Regions from separate parts of the Mucilaginibacter sp. 320_HR genome, predicted to be linked through region 3. Evidence: riboswitches for the same ligand, from Rfam matches in the RefSeq annotation. Region 3 holds a riboswitch; each other region holds the start of a gene.
The links. Region 3 has a riboswitch for S-adenosylmethionine ahead of AC59GT_RS19820 (peroxiredoxin). Riboswitches for the same ligand answer to the same signal wherever they lie in the genome.
Positions count from the first base shown of each region.

Region 1 (3,203 bases), on a different contig from region 3:
ACCTTTGATTTCAAATGACAGTACGGCGCCAAAACCATTTTTAAGATATTTCTTTGCCAATGTGTGTTGAAGTGATGACTCCAGACCTGGGTAGTTGACTTTAGCAACCAGCGGATGTTGCTCCAGCCACTTAGCTAGTTCCAGTGCATTGTCTACGTGACGCTGCACACGTAAAGAAAGCGTCTCCAGCCCTTGTATATTAAGCCAGGCGTTAAAAGGGGATTGTGACGGACCGAAATCTCTCAATCCCTCTACGCGAGCTCTGATAATAAATTGTATGTTCCCAAAAGGACCATTAACACCAAATACATCAGCAAACACCAAACCATGATAACCTTCTGCAGGTTCGGTAAACTGCGGGAATTTACCATTACCCCAGTTGTAATTGCCGCCGTCGATTATAGCTCCGCCAATGCTGGTACCATGGCCATTCACCCATTTAGTGGTCGATTCTACAACCACGTGCGCCCCGTGCTGCAACGGGCGAAACAGGTACCCCCCCGCGCCGAATGTATTATCGACTATAAGTGGTAGCTCGTGTTTATTTGCCAACTTGCCAACCTCTTCAAAGTCGGGAATGTTAAATCCTGGGTTGCCGATGGTTTCTACGTAAATTGCTTTTGTTTTATCATCTATGTGCTTTTTTAAAGCCTCAGCAGTGTCGCTTTCGGCAAACCTAACCTCTATTCCAAGGCGCTTAAAAGCAACTTTAAATTGATTATAAGTGCCACCATAAAGAAAAGGAGAGGTAACAAAGTTATCACCAGCCTGTAATATGTTATTCAAAGCAATAAACTGCGCCGCCTGGCCCGAGGCTGTTGCCAGTGCAGCAACACCACCTTCTAAAGCTGCAATGCGTTTTTCAAACACATCAGTGGTGGGGTTCATCAAACGGCTATATATATTCCCAAATTCCTTTAAGGCAAAGAGGTTTGCACCATGCTCGGCACTGTTAAAAACGTACGATGTGGTCTGGTAAAGAGGGACAGCGCGAGCACCTGTAGTGGCATCAACTTCCTGTCCGGCATGTAGTTGTAAAGTTTCGAATTTTAAGCTTGACATGTTCTGTAGATTTTAAGGATTTTGTTGAAATATTACGATTGAGGCGCAGGATAAGGTATCCTGCTTTTCACGTTTCTTCAGAAATAAAAGGGACGTGTGTTTACCGGCTAGCAGCAGCAACACATATAAATACAGCCATTTATATGGTTGTATGCAGAACGGTTAACCGTTTGTGATTGCTTATTATTGTGCTGGAAGTGGATCGTACTTTTCATGATTAAAAATTTATATCCCCCGGGGTTATTTTCCGGGACAGGAATTGGCACCTTCTCCATTCCGGAGGGTTGCCAGCGGTTCTTTGAGCCTGATCTCTCGCCGCTTCTTTATAAACCAAAATCCTTTTGAGGGGAATTGATCAAGGTATCGCTACCAAATAATGTTCCAAATATATGGCGATATAATTTTACTATCCAAATAATATTTCAATTTTATTGTCATATCATAAATATTACTTACCTGTACATGCCTCAATGAGAATCAATTTTTAGCTACTGCCAGAAGTAGTAAACTAAATTGCTATCTTCTGAAAGCAAAATTATATACCACCCGCAGACCTACTATCACCCTGGTATAGTCTGGATCGGCCCGCAACTTTATTGCATCTGCCCTGAGGCTTATTTCGATGTTTTTCCTGTTGTTGATTGTAGGCTCGTAAGCTAACGCAAACGACGGGTAAACCCCTGCAACAACATCGTCACTGCCTGCCACAAAATACCCCATAGCTCCCAGCTTAAGGCTGATGCTATTTGTTATATAGTATTTTGCAGCTAATCCGGCGTACAAAATATCCGCTTTGCGGGTAATGTAAATGGCATTGTTAATTGTGTAGGTATGGTTTGTTTCAGCATTAAGTCGTTCGTACCCAATGGCGGGTACAAGCCCCAATTTATCGTTTAAACGAATACTGCCCTGAGCTATAGCGCCCCATCCAATTTTAAACCCTGCAGCTAAAGGCTGATTTACGCCTGCACCCAAGCCGAACGAGCTCTTCATTTGAGCGGATGCTACGGTATACATCAACACCGATAAAACACCAGTTATAATAGTAATTTTCATGCTTCAAACTTGTTTACTAAAAGTCAATCAGGTATTAACATGCTATAAACATTTGGTGAATTTGCGTTGTGTTGAATACATAAATAGCGCGTAGCAACTGTTTAACATACCGCCATTAACCTAAAGCTTGCTCCAGATCAGCAATAAGGTCATCTATATGCTCAAGTCCTGGGGATACTCTCAACAAGTTAAAAGGAGTCTTGGTATCAGGACCTTCAACGGATGCACGGTGTTCTATTAAGCTTTCCACACCACCAAGACTAGTAGCCTGGGTGAATAGTTTAAGGGTGTTTATTACCCTTCGCGCTTCTGGCTCGCCACCTTTAACCGTAAAGGAGAACATTGCGCCAAAAGCAGTCATTTGCCCTTTTGCTATTTCATGTTGGGGGTGTGATGGCAGGCCTGGGTATAGTACCTGTTCTACTTTAGGATGTTTTTCCAAATAAGCTGTAAGTAACTGCGCATTTGCAACATGCCCACGAACACGGTATGGCAGTGTTTTTATGCTGCGAGTAAGATAGTAACAATCCATAGGCGAGGGGATAGCGCCACCCATGGTTTGTACGTTGCGTATCTTCTCCCACCATTCATTCTTCTCTGCGGTAATCAGCGCTCCGCCCATCAAATCGCTGTGCCCACCAAAGTATTTCGTTGTAGAGTGCATTACCAAATCTGCGCCTAAAGCTAATGGCAGCTGGCAAACCGGCGTTGCAAAAGTATTGTCACAAACCACCTTAATGCCGTGTTCTTTAGCTATTGCAACAGCTTGTTTAATATCTGTAACCTTTAACAATGGGTTAGAGGGCGTCTCCAGCCATATAACACCTGTATTTGGCTTTATGTATGACCTTAAAACCCCTTGATCATTTACGTCAACGAAATCAAACTCCAATATCCCTGCAAAAAGTGTTTTAAGTTGATTACGAAGCCCATGATACATATCATCAGGGGCAATAATGTGGGTACTAGGTTCCAACGCCTGAAACACCGACATTCCCGCTGCGTTACCGGAAGAAAAAGCTGCAGCCTCTATACCGCCCTCCAGTTTCGCTAATACGTTCTCCAGTAAAGCACGGTTAGGGTTT
Region 1 is NZ_JCAWAI010000002.1:581,401-584,603, reverse strand. Features, by position in the region: gene AC59GT_RS08210 (O-acetylhomoserine aminocarboxypropyltransferase/cysteine synthase family protein) at 1-1,062, opposite strand, end outside; SAM riboswitch class I at 1,285-1,394, opposite strand; gene AC59GT_RS08205 (hypothetical protein) at 1,579-2,118, opposite strand; gene AC59GT_RS08200 (trans-sulfuration enzyme family protein) at 2,234-3,203, opposite strand, start outside.
Region 1: linked by a shared signal. The riboswitch ahead of AC59GT_RS08210 (O-acetylhomoserine aminocarboxypropyltransferase/cysteine synthase family protein) and the one ahead of AC59GT_RS19820 (peroxiredoxin) in region 3 are both predicted to bind S-adenosylmethionine.

Region 2 (3,203 bases), on a different contig from region 3:
TCAACCGCATAATTGTTGTGCTCTTCAAGGCCGGTTGCAACAGTAAGGATGTTGGGATCGAATATAATGTCCTGCGGCGGAAAGCCGACCTCGTCAACCAGTATCCGGTAGCTGCGTTCGCAGATCTCCTTACGGCGCTCGAGTGTATCTGCCTGGCCTCTTTCGTCAAAAGCCATTACCACTGTAGCCGCACCATAGCTTAGTATCTTTCGTGCGTATTCTTTAAATTTATCTTCACCTTCTTTTAGGGAAATAGAGTTTACAATACCCTTTCCTTGTAAGCACTTCAACCCAGCTTCAATCACAGTCCACTTGCTGGAGTCGATCATGATGGGCAGTTTGGCAATATCCGGCTCGCTTGCAACAAGGTTAAGGAACTTAACCATTACTGCTTCCGAATCGATCATGCCCTCGTCCATGTTGATGTCGATCACCTGCGCGCCGCCTTCTACCTGTTGTAAGGCTACGGAGAGGGCTGCTTCGTAATCTTCAGCAAGGATAAGCTTAGAGAATTTTGGTGAGCCGGTTATGTTGGTTCGCTCGCCAATATTCACGAAGTTGGTTTCCGGTGTAAGTGTTACCGCTTCCAGGCCGCTCAGGCGCAGATAAGGCTCAATTTGCGGTTTTTTGCGCGGTGGATATTTAGCGGCTTTCTCGGCAATACAGCGAATATGGTCTGGGGTAGTACCGCAGCATCCGCCGACAATGTTAACTAAACCGGCCTCCATAAAGTCATCTACCTGGTGCGCTGTTTCATGAGGGGTTTCATCATAAGCGCCAAATTCATTAGGCAAACCGGCATTAGGATAAGCAGATATGTACACACCTGCTTTAGCTGAAAGTTCTTCCAGGTGCGGGCGCATTTCCTTGGCACCTAAGGCGCAGTTTAACCCTACAGATAACAGGTTTGCGTGACTAACCGAATTCCAGAATGCTTCTACTGTTTGCCCTGATAGGGTGCGGCCTGAGGCATCGGTAATGGTACCCGAGATCATTACACCACCGGTAGGCCTGAAGGCGGCCATGTCTTTGCCTGCGGCTTTGCACTCGTGCTTGTAACGGTCAATGGCAAACAGTGCAGCCTTAGCGTTTAGTGTATCAAATATGGTTTCTACCAGCAATACGTCCGAGCCGCCGTCTACTAACCCGCGTACCTGCTCATAGTAAGCTTCTGCAAGGTCGTCAAAGGTAACGGCCCGATAGCCGGGGTCATTTACATCGGGTGATAAAGAGGCCGTACGGTTGGTAGGCCCAACAGCACCCGCTACAAAACGCGGTTTTGACGGGTCTTTTTGTGTGTACTCATCTGCCGCTTCTTTTGCTAAGCGGGCACCTTCGTAACTTAACTCGTAAGCCAGTTCCTCCATGTGGTAATCAGCCAGGGAGATGCGCTGGGTGCTAAAGGTGTTAGTCTCTATAATGTCCGCACCTGCGGCTAAATATTCGCAGTGGATGGCTTTAATAACATCAGGGCGCGTAAGGTTAAGCAGGTCATTGTTCCCCTTCAGGTCGCTTGCATGATCGCGGAAGCGCTCACCGCGGAAATCATCCTCAGTAAGCTCGTAGCGCTGTATCATGGTGCCCATAGCGCCATCAATCACCAATATCCTTTTCTCCAGTTCTTTTCTAATATCCATTGTATCAGTGAGCAGTTGACAGTTAACAGTATGCAGATACGCATGTTGCATTGGCAATTACTGCTTCTGCAAACCCGAAACTACATATACGGCTTATATCGAAAAGTCAGGTGTACGGTATTGACTTTCGCTTATCTTTCCCGGCCATTGTTGTTTGGGCCAAGTAGAATGTAGCACCTTGTAAGCACAGGTTGCTAAGACATCGCAGGGTCTAATCCCTCCGCCTTTCTCCATAAGCACTACAAATATGAAAATTAATGTTGTATTGTACAAGGCCGCGCCTGCCGCTATGAAGGAAGTTGCCTTAGGATAATTTACCCTTCAAAACTGCAAAAGTGTTCAGCTTTTTTTGTGCCGGTCCATTAAACACCCGTTTTTGAACACCTGCTTAAAACCTGTAAAAAATGCTTAAATGAACACCCCATAGCAGTTTTTCATGAAATATACGATGTGCGTTCTTTAAAAACCACACTGTTTTGCAACGCTATTTTCAGTTTTATTTGCAAGTAATAAGGTAAATTACAGGTTAAAATGTCGAATAAAAAAGGCTGCCTTTTTGAGGAGCAGCCTTTGTAAATAGCGTTAATAAAATGTTACCTGCGGTTGCCGCCGCCAAATATGCGCAGCATGAACAGGAACAGGTTTACAAAGTCAAGGTAAAGGGTTATTGCACCCATAATGGCCATCTTTTTAGCGTCGTTGCCGGCGTAGCCTATTTCGGCACCAAGGCGCTTAAGTTTTTGAACATCATAAGCAGTAAGGCCTACAAACACTGCAACACCTATGTAGCTAATGATCACGCTTAAGCTGTCGCTGTGCATGAAAAAGTTAAGTACACTGGCTACAATGATGCCTACAAGCAGCATCATCATAATAGAACCGAATTTAGTAAGGTCCTGATGGGTAATATACCCGCCTATCGCCATGACGCCGAACACCACTGACGACGTGATGAACACGCTGGAAATAGTACCGATAGAGTACCTGTAAAATATGTAGCTAAGGCTGATGCCCATTACTGCCGAAAATGCAATGAACAGCACGATTAGCGAAGTAAAGCTCATTTTATGAAAGCGTGAGCCTGCAACGATAATAAATATAAGCGGGGCAAACATAACGGCTATGCCTAGCAGGTTGCTCTGGCCGGTAACGTTGTTCCTCAACATCGAGCTCAGGTCGGGGTTGAAGGCGAAGATGTAAGAACATACCGATGATATGCCCAGCGCCACAAACATCCACATAAATACATTTGCAATGAACTTACGCGACGCCTCGGCATCCTCTATATGACTTACGCTATCGTAAACGTAATTTGTTGTTTTGGTTTCCATTTTTTTATTGAAATGTTATTTGAGTTTAAAACGTGATAATCGCTGTAAATGTTGTAATACTTTTTAAAGCTTGCAAGCGGATGATCAATTAATTGAGGCGTTTTTGGAGCTGTTCCTCTACCTGTTTAAATACTTGCAGCGGTTTTAGTGTGCGCCAGCTGAGGTCGTCGAGCCTGCCGCCAAAGTTAATGTAGTAGTCAACATTGCTGTGCCTGAACTCGTCCCGCACATGTTC
Region 2 is NZ_JCAWAI010000003.1:278,184-281,386, reverse strand. Features, by position in the region: gene metH (methionine synthase) at 1-1,637, opposite strand, end outside; SAM riboswitch class I at 1,766-1,876, opposite strand; gene AC59GT_RS11785 (Bax inhibitor-1/YccA family protein) at 2,231-2,968, opposite strand; gene AC59GT_RS11780 (hypothetical protein) at 3,057-3,203, opposite strand, start outside.
Region 2: linked by a shared signal. The riboswitch ahead of metH (methionine synthase) and the one ahead of AC59GT_RS19820 (peroxiredoxin) in region 3 are both predicted to bind S-adenosylmethionine.

Region 3 (3,203 bases):
AGAACTCTGCTTTTTTAGCTTTTAACTCGGTAAGTTTGTGATGGTCAATGTAGCTGAGTACTCCGTATATAAACCTGCCGTCGTCGCCATCGTACTTCAAAGCCGTACTTTCAAACCACTGGTACCCCCGGTGCCTTGTAAGCAAACGGACTTGTGCTACGGGCGCAGGCCCCGGCCCCGAATAATGGGTGGCCTTTATAAAGGCAGCCTTGTCCTCGTGGTAAAGAAGATTGTCGTAAAAGTTTTTGTAGGAGCACTCTATATCGCCGGGTTTGTAGCCAAGTAAAGTGTAAAACCCGGCAGACCACCGCGCCTTTTGCGTAACCTGATCATACTGCCAGATACCGGTGTTTACATTGTTTATTAAACGGGCAAGGCGTGCAGCACTTTCTTCAGAAAAATTATCTGTTACCGTATTGCTCATCATTTAACCCGTTTCTTCTCTTTTATTAAATACCTTATTAAACATATAGGTACAATTTTGGTACCTGTACAACGCTGTTGTTTAATAATTGTCTATATTTTTAATTTATTTAACTTTTGGTAGATAATATTTCCTTGCTAATGTATAAATTAATTCGCAGCATTATTTCATATTTAACATTATACCTACAGTTATATTTAAAAGTATTAAATTATTACTGCGTTATACGTCGTAACACGTAAAAGAGTTGTGGCATCAATAACTGTCATGATATGGACCTTAGCAAAAGGAATTAATTGTTATTCATTATTTCACCAAATGTTGTGAGAATAAATTTTTTATTTGTTTGTCAGGCACTTAGATGAAAAAAGTATAAAATTTATAAAGTCTATAGGAATTATAGATTTTATATCTATATTTGTATCGATATCGTTCTTTAAATATACTTATCCAGAAAGACAGAGGGAAAGGCCCTATGATGTCTTAGCAACCTGTACCGGTATTATACCAGTGTAAGGTGCTAATTCCTGCTCCGAACTAAACGGGGACAGATAAGCTGATTTAACAGAAAACAGAACGTTTGTAAAAGCGTCCTTTTGGCTTGTATTTAGCGCCTCATCAACACTCTTCCGGGATAATTTTATTGGTTAAACGTTTGCAATTTGCATAGCTTTATTGCAGCAAACCGATACTTAAAACTTAATAAAATTAAAAACATGAGCTTACGCATTGGCGACGACGCCCCAAATTTTAAAGCAAAAACATCAAACGGAGAGATAGATTTCTACGAATACCTGGGCGACAGCTGGGGTGTGCTGTTCTCGCACCCGGCGGATTATACGCCTGTTTGTACAACTGAACTTGGTAAAACCGCATCGTTAAAAGATGAGTTTGACAAGCGCAATGTAAAGGTGATAGCATTGAGTACAGACAACGTGGAATCGCACAAAGGGTGGATAAACGACATAAACGAAACCCAGGGCGTTGAGGTTACATTTCCTATAATAGGAGATGAGAGCAGAGAGATATCACAGGCATATGATATGATACACCCAAACGCTTCTCTTACCGCAACAGTACGCTCGCTGTTTGTAATAGGGCCTGATAAAAAGATAAAGCTGATCATCAGCTACCCGGCATCAACAGGACGTAATTTCCAGGAGATTTTAAGGGTAATCGATTCGCTGCAGCTGACCGCGTACCACAGCGTTGCAACTCCGGCCGATTGGAATGACGGTGAAGATGTGGTAGTGCTGCCATCCATAAAAACAGAAGACATACCGGCTAAGTTCCCTAAGGGGCATAAGGTGATAAAACCTTATCTCAGGACAACTCCGCAGCCTAACAAATAAGGCTGAAAGATAAAGTCGTGTGGCCGAGAGGATAGGTGAGGGTCTGCAAAACCTTATACGGTAGTTCGAATCTACCCACGACGTCTGATTTAAAGTGTTCTTATAGTTTTCAGGAGCGACCAGCTGAAGAGCCGGTCGCTTTTTTATTAAAGTTTATGCACGCACCAGGTAGTCATGCAACGGAGGTTTTGCACGTTGGTGGTTTTTATGGGCTCAAACAACTCACCGTTTAACTCACGGGTATAGTTCAGCAATATCTGGTGGTTTACCAGGAACCTTTCTGATCCGTCAGGAAGAAGGTAGTGGTTGTTGCCCAAAGGCAAGACTTTATCTTCAATACCTATGTCAGAGGCCAGGCGGGCAAAGAAATAACCACCCGGTTTAAGCACCCGCCACATGGAGGTGACCATCGCATCAAAGTGTTCAATTTTTTGAGCAAAGTGCAGTACTGCTGATGACCAAGTCGAAAGATGCACCAGCAAAGGGCAGGTCTTCCGCAGGTGCTACCAAAAAGTTTGCTGAAGGCAGCTTTGGTGCAAGCACCGCAGCCATATCGCGCACCTGTGCCACCGCATCGGGGTTAGGGTCTACTCCAAATAGGTTATAACCATTCTGCAGGAAATAGACCAGATTACGGCCACCGCCGCAACCTGAATCTAATATGGTTTGACAATTGCTAAAGGTGCCTTTTAACAGCTGATCGAACAGGTAAATATCGATATTGCCAAACTGTTGTTGTAGGGTGTCTTGCATGCGCTAAATATAGGGATAACAAGATTGCAGGTTACACAATAGGCTTTAAACTTCTTGATCATTTTTAAAAAGAAAGCTTATTTTCCTTAAAATTATCAATATACTTGTTACCGAGTACCCCGATCATCCAAATACCAATAAGCCCCTGTGTCTACACTAAAATTTACGTTGCTGCTAGGCTGCTGCCTGCTTGCATTAACTTCTTATGCACAGAAGAAAAACATCAATTATCGTTACCAGATACACCGCAGCGCATCTAAAATTAAGATAGATGGCCTGTTGGATGAGCCAGGCTGGCAATCTGCTGACACCACCAGCGACTTTGCTATGGTATTGCCAATGGATACCAGCCGGGCCAATGTACGCACCACCGTGCGGATGACCTATGACGATGATAACCTTTACATATCTGCCGTTTGTTATCAGCCTACATCGGGGTATATGGTGGAGTCGCTGAAGCGTGACTTTAACTTTGGTAAGAACGACAACTTTATTTTCTTTCTCGACCCTTTTGATGCCCGTACAGATGGTTTTAGCTTTGGCGCCAATGCAGCCGGTGCACAATGGGATGGAACTATGTATGAAGGCAGTAAGGTAGACCTGAGTTGGGACAACAAGTGGTATTCTGTAGTGAAGAACTACCCGGACCGGTACGTTTTTGAGGCGGCTATTCC
Region 3 is NZ_JCAWAI010000006.1:226,008-229,210, forward strand. Features, by position in the region: gene AC59GT_RS19815 (PAS domain-containing sensor histidine kinase) at 1-427, opposite strand, end outside; SAM riboswitch class I at 868-982, shown strand; gene AC59GT_RS19820 (peroxiredoxin) at 1,141-1,776, shown strand; tRNA gene AC59GT_RS19825 (tRNA-Cys) at 1,790-1,860, shown strand; gene AC59GT_RS19830 (hypothetical protein) at 1,923-2,186, opposite strand; gene AC59GT_RS19835 (class I SAM-dependent methyltransferase) at 2,200-2,529, opposite strand; gene AC59GT_RS19840 (carbohydrate binding family 9 domain-containing protein) at 2,677-3,203, shown strand, end outside.

Region 4 (3,203 bases), on a different contig from region 3:
ACGTTCTTACTTTTTCGAAGCTCATAAAGCGTTTGCACGTAGTCGTCATAAAAGGAGGAGTTAGCAGGTGATATGATATTAACCTGGCTTAAGTCTACATCTATACCCAGTCGCTTTACGGAGGCCGCTATTTCTCCCGGATCGCCCAGCAACGTGATATTTACCAATTGCTGGGAGATGAGCCTTGCAGTGGCTTGAAGAATACGGTCATCGTTACCCTCCGGCAAAACGATATTTTTGCGCTGCCGTTTCGCCCATTGTGTAAGCTGGTATTGGAACATGTGGGGTGTCATCGCGTCCGAGTGGAAGGTCACCAGCATTTTTTCCAGCGAAGGAACATCTACATACTTGTTAAATGTTTCTATGGCAAGCTGTATCTTCTTTGAATTGTCAGGCGTTATACGCGCCTTAACAGATGCGATGTTGTTGGTAGTCTCGAAAGTGCCGGAGTCTACGGTAAGTATCGGTACAACATTCTGCAATCCTTCTATCAGGCGCATTACGGGCTCCTCGGGTATACTGCCCGCTGTAAGTACAATGCCTGCAACCCTGGGGTAACTTGCAGACAAGTTGGCCTGCAGCGAACTGATAATAATATCGCCGCGGTCGCCCGGCGTTACTATCAATACGTTCTCCTTTAAATAATTTAAAAAGTTCGGCACCTGCATGGCGCCGGTTACAAAATGATCTACCTGGTTGGTAAGGTGTTCCCGCCCAAAGAGCAAACGTCCGTTCAAACGTTCAAAAATGTCGTTTACCGTAGGGTTTTCGAGTGTTTGCTCTGCAGGGATAACAGAAACCAGGATGTTCTCGGGCAGTTGCGCCATAAGCAGTTGCTTCACATCAGCGGTTTGGGTGGATTGCACCCTATTGGCCACCACGGCAAGCACCTGTATGTCGTGCGACTGGTAAGCACGCCAAAAATTGAGCGTGTCCTGTACAATCTCGGCAGTAGTTTTATTATCGCCAGATACCAGCAGTAAAACCGGTGCATTCAGGTTTTTGGCAATTAACCTGTTTGTTTCAAACTCAAATGCTGTAGCGGGGCCTGCAAAGTCGCTGCCTTCTACAACGGTGTAGTCATAGGCAGCTTCAAGTGTTTTAAACCTGCTGATGATTGCGTCCAGCATATCGCCTTGTCGCCCGTCCTTCAGGTGTTGCATTGCATCTTGCCTTGTAAACGCGTAGGTGTCTGCATATGCCTGCGGCAGTTGGAAGTGCGACAGGATGGTTTGTATATGGCTGTCCGGCTGTTCTTGCGGAGCAAGCGGTATTATAGGTTTAAAGTAACCTATTTTTTGTGCCCTGCCCAGCAGCATGGCTACCAGCCCAAGCGCAATAACTGACTTACCGCTATAGGGTTCAGCAGAGGCTATGTAAATGCTTTTAGTCAAAGTAAATAATGTATAGTTTTTACCAGGCAAAGGTAAAGCTAACTGCTTGCAAATACCTGTTGTAAATTAATAAATAAGGTGATTGAAGTCGCCTTTGTAAGTTGTCATAGCTAACAAGTAGCACAGCCTTATTGTTTATTGTGCAAGGGCGGGTGTTTACTTGGTTTGGTGGTAATTGGAAGCAATGCAAGCGAGATAATAATTTATTTTGAATAAAATCTATAAATTCTATAGTCTTTATATTTTATTTATATATTTGCAGCGAAATAGTTCTTTATAGTTATCAAGAAAGACCGAGGGAAAGGCCCTGTGACGTCTTAGCAACCTGTACAATAAGTATAAAGGTGCTAATTCCTGTCTGCCATTGGCAGAAGAGATAATGTTTACAATACATGCTTAGCTGTCAGGCTTATCAGTACACAATATCTCCCCGGTGCAATCTTGATGGCTAAAAAGCAATATTGTTAATGCTATATTATTATGAAAACACATTTTACATTGCGCTCGCTTTTTAATCACTCGCTATCTTCATCTGCATGTTTCATGCAAGGCATGCGTTGTTGCTGCTAATTTAATTTCCCATACAGCTGAGGCTTGCAGCCTCTTATTATTTAAACATCCTTTACAATAGCTTACTGCAGCGCAACTGCCTTATGGCTTTCGTACGGGCATTTTTTACCTTTTACAATTAATAGTCATGTCAAAACTTTACAAGCTATTGTTGGCGGCTCTACTGCCATTTTTATTGCTGCAAACTGCCCTTGCCCAAACGGCTAAGGTTAGCGGCGTTGTTACCGCCCGGTCAGACGGGCAACCGCTCCCCGGTGTTACGGTATCGGTACAGGGTTCTACCAACGGCACCCAGACCGATGTACAGGGCAGGTTTTCCCTTAATGCAAAACCAAATGATGTGCTGCGGGTGTCTTACCTAGGCTTCACCACGCAACAGATCACGGTAACACAAACCGACGCGCCGCTGCAAATAGTACTGGTAGAAGCCGCAAATTCATTAAACGAGGTGGTGGTAACCGCGCTTAACATCAGCAAAGACAAAAAGTCATTGGGTTACGCGGTGCAAAGCCTAAAATCGCGCGATATATCAGAAGCTAAAGAAAGCAACCTGGTAAACGCGCTTGCCGGTAAAGTTGCCGGTGTACAAGTAACCAACAGCCAGGGCGATATGGGATCATCACGTATAGTTATCCGGGGTGAAACATCTGTATCGGGTAATAATCAGCCACTGTTTGTGGTAGATGGGGTTATAGTAGATAACTCCCAGTTCCAGGGTGCAAACGGCTCAAGGGACTTCCCTAATGCAATCTCAGACCTCAACCCTGAGGATATAGAATCTATAAGCGTACTTAAAGGGCCTAACGCTGCTGCACTGTACGGGTATCGCGCAGCTGCAGGCGTTATTCTAATCAAAACTAAAACAGGTAAGGGTGCTAAAGGGCTCGGCATCACCATAAACTCTAATACCAGCTTTGCAACATTGAAGGTTTTCCCTGATTATCAAAACCAGTTTGGGCAGGGATCCAACGGAAAATTCAGCTACGTGGATGGCAAGGGCGGAGGCGTTAACGATGGTGTGGATGAAAGCTGGGGCCCTCCGTTGGATGGGCGATTGATCCCGCAATTCAATTCCAACGGTGTTGCGGTACCTTTTGTAGCGCACCCTAGTAACGTACGCGATTTTTTTAACACAGGTGTCACCCTAAACAATGGTGTTGCACTTGCAGGCAGCGGAGACAAGTATGATTTCAGGTTGTCATACAATAACCTGCATCAAACCGGTGTGGTGCCTAATTC
Region 4 is NZ_JCAWAI010000001.1:525,957-529,159, forward strand. Features, by position in the region: gene pta (phosphate acetyltransferase) at 1-1,394, opposite strand, end outside; SAM riboswitch class I at 1,672-1,777, shown strand; gene AC59GT_RS02355 (SusC/RagA family TonB-linked outer membrane protein) at 2,092-3,203, shown strand, end outside.
Region 4: linked by a shared signal. The riboswitch ahead of AC59GT_RS02355 (SusC/RagA family TonB-linked outer membrane protein) and the one ahead of AC59GT_RS19820 (peroxiredoxin) in region 3 are both predicted to bind S-adenosylmethionine.